Regions from separate parts of the Rhizobium sp. GCM10022189 genome, predicted to be linked through region 2. Evidence: riboswitches for the same ligand, from Rfam matches in the RefSeq annotation. Region 2 holds a riboswitch; the other holds the start of a gene.
The links. Region 2 has a riboswitch for S-adenosylmethionine ahead of ACFPWW_RS24055 (O-succinylhomoserine sulfhydrylase). Riboswitches for the same ligand answer to the same signal wherever they lie in the genome.

Region 1: it holds a riboswitch for S-adenosylmethionine, as region 2 does, so the genes downstream of both, metA (homoserine O-acetyltransferase MetA) here and ACFPWW_RS24055 (O-succinylhomoserine sulfhydrylase) in region 2, are expected to answer to the same signal.

Annotation. Positions count from the first base shown of each region.
Region 1 is NZ_JBHSOR010000058.1:58,507-62,922, reverse strand. It holds gene ACFPWW_RS29295 (aldose epimerase family protein) at 1-610, opposite strand, end outside; gene metA (homoserine O-acetyltransferase MetA) at 751-1,674, opposite strand; SAM riboswitch at 1,722-1,799, opposite strand; gene ACFPWW_RS29285 (ABC transporter ATP-binding protein/permease) at 1,946-3,787, shown strand; gene ACFPWW_RS29280 (hypothetical protein) at 3,855-4,416, opposite strand, start outside.
Region 2 is NZ_JBHSOR010000049.1:603,495-607,910, forward strand. It holds gene ACFPWW_RS24040 (hypothetical protein) at 344-592, opposite strand; tRNA gene ACFPWW_RS24045 (tRNA-Gly) at 1,091-1,164, opposite strand; gene ACFPWW_RS24050 (2'-deoxycytidine 5'-triphosphate deaminase) at 1,224-2,318, opposite strand; SAM riboswitch at 2,392-2,470, shown strand; gene ACFPWW_RS24055 (O-succinylhomoserine sulfhydrylase) at 2,517-3,701, shown strand; gene apaG (Co2+/Mg2+ efflux protein ApaG) at 3,890-4,282, shown strand; gene ACFPWW_RS24065 (hypothetical protein) at 4,394-4,416, opposite strand, start outside.

The DNA.
Region 1 (4,416 bases), on a different contig from region 2:
CGTTGGTCGGCAGATAGTGGTCGGCGGCGATCATGATGTCATGCGCCAGCGCATCCTCCCGACCGTCGAGATTGAAATAGGAATGCTGGCAGACATTGGCGAGCGTCGGCTGGTCCGTCACCGTCTCGTAGTTGACGGAAAGCACGCCATTGCCATGCACATGATAGCTGGCCTGGATGGTGCAATTGCCGGGGTAGCCGGCGCGGCCATCGGGATCGACGATCTTCAGCACGACCCGGTCGGCCTCGTGTTCGACGATCGTCCAGACGAGCCTGCCGATATTGTTGCTGCCGCCATGAAGGTGCGTGACGCCCTTCTCGTTGAGCTCAAGCTGGTAGGCCTTGCCATCGAGCGTGAACTTGCCGTCGCCGATGCGGTTGGCACAGCGTCCCGGTGTTGCGCCGAAGAATGGCGAATGGTCGAGATAGCTGTCGAAATTCTCGAAGCCGAGCACCAGCGGCGCATCGTGCCCGTCGAGCCTGATATCCTGGATGACCGCGCCCCAGTTCAACACATTGACCGTCAGTCCGCCGCCGCTGATGGCGACGCGATGAACGGTCTCTCCCTCTTTCGTCTGGCCGAAAACTTCCCGTTCCAACTTGTCCGCCATGATCGACGCTCACTCCGCCCCTGGGTTTCAGAAACCGGAACCTGCCCCCTTTCGCCGCAAACCGCAACCGGGCGGAACCGGAAAACAAAACGCCGTCGCAGAAATGCGACGGCGCCGTTCGCAAACCCGGCCGATGACGCTCAGATGTCCGAACCGATCTCCTCGATATCGTAGGGCGTCGTCTGATAGATCTCGTTGATCCAGTTGCCGAAAAGCAGATGCGCGTGGCTGCGCCAGCGGTTTTGCGGCGGAAGCGCCGGATCGTTATGCGGGAAGTAGTTATGCGGCATCTTGATCGGCACGCCGGCATTCACGTCGCGGAAATATTCGTCCGAAAGCGACGTGGAATCATATTCGACGTGATTGAAGATATAGAGCCGCCGCCCCTTCGGCTCGTGGACGAGACAGACACCCATCTCGCTCGATTCCATCAATATCTCAAGGCCATCGACCTTCTCGATATCGGCCCGGCGCACTTCGGTCCAGCGCGACACCGGAACCTCGAAATTGTCGGAGAAACCGTTGAGATAGACGGAGGAAGGCTTGAGGTTGCGGTGGCGGTAGACGCCGAAGGCCTTTTCCTTCAGCTCGTATTTCGGCACGCCGTGGAAATGATAGATTCCCGCCATCGCGCCCCAGCAGACATTCATGGTCGAATGGACATTTGTCTGCGTCCAGTCGAAAATCTGCTGCATTTCCTTCCAATAGGTAACATCCTCGTAGGGCAGCGTCTCGATTGGCGCGCCCGTGATGATGAAGCCGTCAAACTTGCGGTGCTTCACTTCCTCCCAGGTCTGGTAGAAAGCAAGCAGGTGTTCTTCGGACGTATTCTTGGCCTTGTGATTGCCGACGCGGACAAGCGAGAATTCGACCTGCAGCGGCGAAGCGCCGACCAGGCGCGCCATCTGCACTTCGGTCTTGATCTTGTTCGGCATGAGGTTGAGCAGCCCGATCTGCAGCGGGCGGATATCCTGACGGATCGCCACCGTTTCGGTCATCACCCGCACGCCCTCGTTTACGAGGGTTTCGAAGGCGGGCAGCGTATCGGGGATCTTGATGGGCATTGCGGTCAACTCGATCAAAATAAAAAACCGGCGGCGAAAGAATCGCTACCGGTCCGCACGCGGCCCTTTAGCGACTTATTTAACGTGGCTGCAAGCCGGCCGGCCAAATCACCACGAGGCATCTTAATTAGCGCCAGTCCGCCCGCGAATCAACTGTCAATACGGACAGCTGCGCAAACCATCACGCTTTCTTTATGGGTGGTGGAATCTGTTGATGGACCAGTAACGTCCCCATGTTAATAATGGAGGATGGGCGATTTTGGAAAAAATAATGAAGAATGACGTCAACGGGAGGAAGGACATCCAGCGTCAGGACCGGGTGGGATACGATCTCAGCCTGACGTATCGGCTTGGGGTGATGTTCTCCGCATTCTGGAATTCGCAGGTTCGGGGCAAGGTCGTTGCGCTTGCGATCCTGCTTGTCGTCATCATCCTGGCGACTGCCTATGGACAGGTGATCCTCAACGAATGGAACGCCCCTTTCTACGATTCGCTGGAGCGTCGTGATCTCGGCGAGTTCTTCCGCCAGCTTGAAGTCTTCGCGATGATCGCCGGCGCGCTCTTGCTGCTCAACGTGCTGCAGGCATGGCTGAACCAGATGACGGCCCTCTATATGCGCGAAGGACTGTCGCGCGATCTCGTCGATCAGTGGCTGGAGCGCAAGCGCGCCCTCAAGCTCTCCACCATCGGCATCCTCGGCGTCAATCCCGACCAGCGCCTTCACGAGGATTCCCGCAATCTCGCCGAAAGCACCACCAACCTTGCGCTCGGCCTCCTGCAGTCGACCATCCTGCTCGTCAGCTTCATCGGTGTCCTGTGGGAGCTTTCGAGCGGCTTCATCTTCCGCATCAACGGCTACAGCTTCACCATCCCCGGCTACATGGTCTGGGCGGCAATCTTTTACGCCGCATCTGCCTCGGTCTTGAGCCAGGTCGTTGGCCGCAAGCTCGTCAAGCTCAATGCCGACCGGTTCTCGAAGGAAGCCGAGCTACGCTTCGCGCTGATGCACGCCAACGAGAACATGCCGGCGATCACGGTGGCGCGTGGCGAAGAGAACGAGCGCAAGCGCATCAACGGTGATATCACCAACGTTCTCTCGGTCATCAAGCGGCTTGCCATGGCCAATACCAACCTCACCTGGGTTTCGGCAGGTTACGGCTGGCTGGTCATCGTCATACCGATCATCGTCGCAGCACCCGCCTATTTTTCCGGCGGGCTGACCTTCGGCCAGCTGATGATGTCGGTCGGCGCCTTCAACCAGGTCAACACGGCGCTGCGCTGGTATGTCGCCAATTTCGGCCCGATCGCCGAATGGCGCGCGACACTGATGCGCGTCACCGATTTTCGCCAGGCGCTTCAGGACATGGACGATGGCTTCGAAGTAGAGGACGCCATCACCTATGAGGAAACGGCTTCCGATACGCTGACGCTGAAAGACATCGTTATCGTTGCCAAGCTTGGCGAGGATATCGACGAGTGCGGCGGCTTCCGCATGCGTGAGAACGACGTGACGATCAAGGCCGGCGAGAAGGTCATGATCAACGGCGATCACAGCGTGAACCGCCGCCTGCTCTTCCAGGCAATGGCCGGCCTCTGGCCCTCCGGTCACGGCACCATGGGCCTGCCGCCGATCAAGGATATGATGTTCATCCCGCAGCTTGCCTATGTCCCGGGCGGCACGCTGCGCGAGGCGATCGCTTTTCCCGAAAAGCCTGAAGCCTACGACACGGCCGCGGTCGAGGCCGCGCTTGAGGCTGCCGGCCTGCATTCGCTGGTCGCCCGGCTCGACAACCGCGCGCGCTGGGATAAGCTTCTCGATGCCGATGAGCAGAAGGCGATCGGCTTTGCCCGCCTGCTTCTCGTCAAGCCGCGCTGGGCCGTTTTCGACGAAGTGCTCGAAGGCATGGAACCGGAATGGCAGCACACGATGACGAAGCTGCTCGCCACCCTGCCGCAAACCGGCATGATCTATATCGGCCGCTCGGAGACCTATCTGGAGACGCTGCATCCGCGCACGCTGCATCTGGAGGCGCTGCCTTCCAAACCCCAGGGAGAACCGGCAGCGTCGGCTCCGGGATCGAGCGCCGCGGCGGCTCCTGCCCCGGCACTCTAAGCCAATTCAAGAAACGCGGCCGCGGCCCTTCGCCCGGAATGGCGTAAAACCGAGGCGCCAGACAAATTCACATCGGCGGCATCACGCCATTGATGCCGACGCTGACCTGCGCAGCCGAAATGCGCCCGTCGGCCGCCTTTTCCGCCATGACGATGACCCCGGCACCGGGCTTCAGGTCATCCTTCGTCGCCGGCGCAAAAGTGACGATCGGCGTGCCGTCGGCAATCGAGATGGTCTTTTCCTTGCCCTGATAAGTCAGCGTGATCGTATGCCCGTCGACCGCCTTGACCGCATTGCTGACAGTCGCGTTCGTCATCGAACTGTTCGGCTGCACATCCCAGGGGCGGCTGCCTTCGCCGGCCCCCTTCATCGCGGCGGGGAAGATCAGCACCTCGATTGCGCCGTCAGGCCCCGTGCCTTTCGGAAGCGAGGCGACGCCGACGAAATCGCCAACCTTGATGTCGTCGACCGACGCATTCCTGATGCCGGCGACCTTCCAGCCGGACTTGAGCGCAATCGTCGCATCGCTGCCTTCACGGGTCTTGACGACCAGCGTATCGCCACTGAAGCTTTCCACCGTGCCGCGCACCCGCACGCGCTGGTTTTCCTGCGCGCTCGCCGCCTGCGAA
Region 2 (4,416 bases):
CCCGTTTGAAAATACCGAGTGCTATTTCTTCGACGATATATTGGCCCTCGCGTATTGACCTCGCTGTGGCTCACGAACGGCTGATATGTTGAGATCCTTTCTTAGGATCGCGCATAGTTCGATGGCGGCAACGTTTTCTGGATTCAGCAACGTATGCAGCTCGGCTCTGCTTATCTTCCCGACAGGCCACGCTCACGCGTGGAATGGATAGCGCTTCGGAAGGGGTATCATTATGAGCGAACTCGATGCATCCTCGCGGATAATGATCGGCCGTATCGATGGCGGAGACGAACGGGACACTTCCCCACGCCGATTTTAAACTATCGTATACTTATAATATAGCCTATATTCCGTTTGGAAACCAAATTCCTCTGGAGGCATAATTTCCAGAGTTTGGCAAAACATGGTTTTTCTCTATCTCCGACGCTTTTATCTCCTTTATAGATGAAACATTTTCCATCATTGTTGATAATGTTTTGCTTTCTCTGACCACCTTCCAAGCATCCTCTTTGTCAACTGCACTTATCCCGCAGCCCAATCGAAATAACATTCCTGTCGATCCTTTTTTAAATTCTATCCAAAATAGTTTCATTATTATCCTATTGCCCTGGGACAAAACGAGGCGGAGAACCGGGCTCAAAGCGGAGAGAGGGTCCGATATAAGGGTTACGGGTGCCTGGAACTATCCCAGTTTTGGGATCAAGACCTGGCAGCCTTCCATCCATACCCTTGTAATACTCTAAACTGCTGGGCGTCGTGACATAGTCTATGTCGCTTTTTGTTCTTGGACCTTTACCGTAAGGCAAATTTTCCGCAGGTGATCGTCCCGCTCCTTTTGCCGCCGAACCTACAACGTCTATAGGCCTTCCGGATTCATCAACAACCTTCTGAATGTCTTTCACTTCTTGTGCCGCCAGGTCACCAATCCGGTATTTCCGAGGATGAGGTGCGAGGGATCATTCGCAGGTAAGTTGACAGGTCCGCAGCAACGCGGGCGATCATCAGTCAAATCAATGCCAGTGTAAAACTGCCTGTAAAACCGGCCGAAAATCCGCCGACAAATCTTCCTCCAACCCCTTGAAAAGGTGAATGGAGCGGGTGAAGGGAATCGAACCCTCGTATTCAGCTTGGGAAGCTGCTGCTCTACCATTGAGCTACACCCGCCTGATGCGCGAGATTTCCAACAGATGGCCGCCGCTGTCAAGCCGCGGCATTGACGCATTTCAGATGCGGAAATGTTTCGACAGCTTCAGGCCCTGGGCCTGATAGTTGGAGCCGAGGCCGGAGCCGTAGAGGCTTTCGGGCTGTTCCTGCATGTGCTCGTAGATCAGGCGGCCGACGATCTGGCCGTCTTCGAGGATGAAGGGGACTTCGTGGCTGCGCACTTCGAGCACCGCGCGGCTGCCGCGCCCGCCGGCCGGCGCGTGGCCGAAGCCGGGGTCGAAGAAGCCGGCATAGTGGACGCGGAATTCGCCGACGAGCGGGTCGAAGGGCGTCATTTCCGCGGCGTAATGCGGGGGGACGTGCACGGCCTCGCGCGAGACGAGGATGTAGAATTCGTCCGGGTCGAGGATCAGTTCGTTGCGGCCGCGGCTGTAGAGCGGTTCCCAGAAATCGTAGATATCGTGCTGGGCCTTCTTGTCGACGTCGACGACGGCGGTGTGGTGCTTGCCGCGATAGCCGATCAGGCCGTCCTTGTCGCCCGTCAGGTCGATGGACAGCGCAATGCCGCCGCCGGAAATATTGGGTTGTTTTGAGGCGACCAGAGTTTCCGTTTCGTGCAGCTTCAAAAGCTCGGGCTCGCCGAGCACCGACTGGCCGACGCGGAAACGGATCTGCGACAGGCGCGAGCCGCGGCGAACGACGATCGGGAAGGTGCGCGGGCTGATTTCGAGATAGAGCGGGCCGCAATAGTCGGCCGGGATCTTGTCGAATTCCTGCGCGTAATCGGTGATGACGCGGGTGAAGATATCGAGGCGGCCGGTCGAGCTTTTCGGATTGGCCGAGGCCGACATGTCGGCCGGCAGGTCGAGATGTTCCATCAGCGGCACGATATAGACACAGCCGGTTTCCAGCACCGCGCCTTCGCTCAAGTCGATGACGTGCAGGCTCAGCCGGTCGAGCTTGTCGGAGACGAGATGGGAGGGACCGGGCATGAAGCTCGCGCGCACGCGGAAAGCCTTGGCGCCCAGCCGCAGGTCCAGGCTTGCGGGCTGGATCTGGTCGCGGTCGAGCTCGCGCTCGCTTTTCAGACGCCCCGTTTCAAACAGCGCCGCAATCGCGCGGTCGGCCAGAATTCCAGTTTCGCGAGCCATCATGCTCCATCCATAATCTGGTGCCGACAAAACCAAAGTCGGGGAATTGACGCAAGCACAGAACGGCAGTATTGCAAATTTATCCCGTGGTGATTTGGCCGGTCGGCTTGCAGCCACGTTAAACAAGTGGCTAAAAGGACCGGGTATGAAACCGGTCTGCTTTTGCGGCCGGTTTTTTTGTTGTTTGAAAGTGGTGATGGCATGAGCAAGACCTGGCGCCCGGCAACCCAACTCGTCCACGGCGGTACGCTGCGCTCGCAGTATGGCGAGACGTCCGAGGCAATCTATCTCACGCAGGGCTTCGTCTACGATACGTCGGAAGCCGCCGAAGCGCGCTTCAAGGGCGAGACGGACGGTTTCATCTACGCCCGCTACGGCAGCCCCACCAACGACATGTTCGAAAAGCGCATGTGCGCGCTGGAAGGCGCCGAAGACGCCCGCGCCACCGCTTCCGGCATGGCCGCCGTCACCGCCGCCATCCTCTGCCAGCTGAAGGCCGGCGACCATATCGTTGCGGCGCGCGCCCTCTTCGGCTCCTGCCGCTGGGTGGTCGAGACGCTGGCGCCGAAATACGGCATCGACTGCACGCTCGTCGACGGCCGCTATCTCGAAAACTGGGAAAAGGCTGTTACGCCGAAGACCAAGGTGTTCTTCCTGGAAAGCCCGACCAACCCGACGCTGGAAGTGGTCGACATTGCCGGCGTCGCCCGGCTTGCCAACCAGATCGGCGCCAAGGTCGTCGTCGACAACGTGTTTGCCACCCCCCTCTTCCAGAAGCCGCTGGAACTCGGCGCCCATATCGTCGTCTATTCCGCCACCAAGCATATTGACGGCCAGGGCCGCTGCCTCGGCGGCGTCGTGCTTTCCGACAAGGAATGGATCGACGAGAACCTGCACGACTATTTCCGCCATACCGGCCCGGCCATGTCGCCCTTCAACGCCTGGACGCTCCTGAAGGGCATCGAGACGCTGCCGCTGCGCGTCGCCCAGCAGACGCGCAACGCCGCCAAGATCGCCGATTTCCTGGCCGACCAGGGCAAGGTCGCCAAGGTCATCTATCCCGGCCGCAAGGACCATCCGCAGGCCGACATCATCGCCAAGCAGATGTCGGGCGGCTCCACGCTCGTCTGTTTCGAGCTGAAGGGCGGCAAGGACGCGGCATTTGCGCTGCAGAACGCGCTTGAGATCGTCAAGATCTCCAACAATCTCGGCGATTCCAAGAGCCTGATCACGCATCCGGCCACGACCACGCACAAGAACCTGACGGACGAGGCCCGCGCCGAACTCGGCATCTCGCCGGGCACCGTGCGCCTGTCGGCCGGCATCGAGGACACGGACGACCTGATCGAGGATTTCGCCCGCGCGCTGTCGAAGGTTTCGGCCTGATCTGCAGGCTACGGCCGCGGAAGTCGCCGCGGCCGTAGCATTTGCCTTGAAATTAACACTGAGAGTTAGGCTTAATGAACGAAAGGCGGTCCAACCGGGGGTGGAGGGGCTGCGATCACTGTACCGTTTCTTGACGGGGCAAGCCTCTTATAAGATACGGGTAACATATACTGACTAAGGTGTAAGGCATGTATCGCGCCCTCACACGAGACATAGAAGTCGTTGTCGAGCCGTTTTATCTGGAGGAGCAATCCGATCCGGACGACGATCGTTATGTCTGGGGCTATCGCGTCGTCATCAGCAACAATTCCGGCATCGCCGTGCGCCTCGTCAACCGTTACTGGAACATTACCGACCAGAACGGGCAGATCGACGAGGTCAGCGGCCCCGGCGTGGTGGGCGAGCAGCCGCGGCTGCAGCCGGGCGATACTTACGAATATTCCTCCGGCTGCCCGCTCGACACGCCGTCCGGCCTGATGTTCGGCCATTACCAGATGGAGACGGACGAAGGCGAGCTGTTCGACGTGGACATTCCCGCCTTCTCGCTGGACTCGCCCGGCCTGCTGCGCGTGCTCAACTGAGGCGCAACGCCGTTTTCGCAAACGGCGTCGATCCAGCCGCGAGCAGCTCCATCTCGTTGTTTCCAAACAATTCCGGACGCAAGACCGTTTCACGCTCTTTCTGGAATTGCTCTACAGCTCAAAGGGATCGGAAG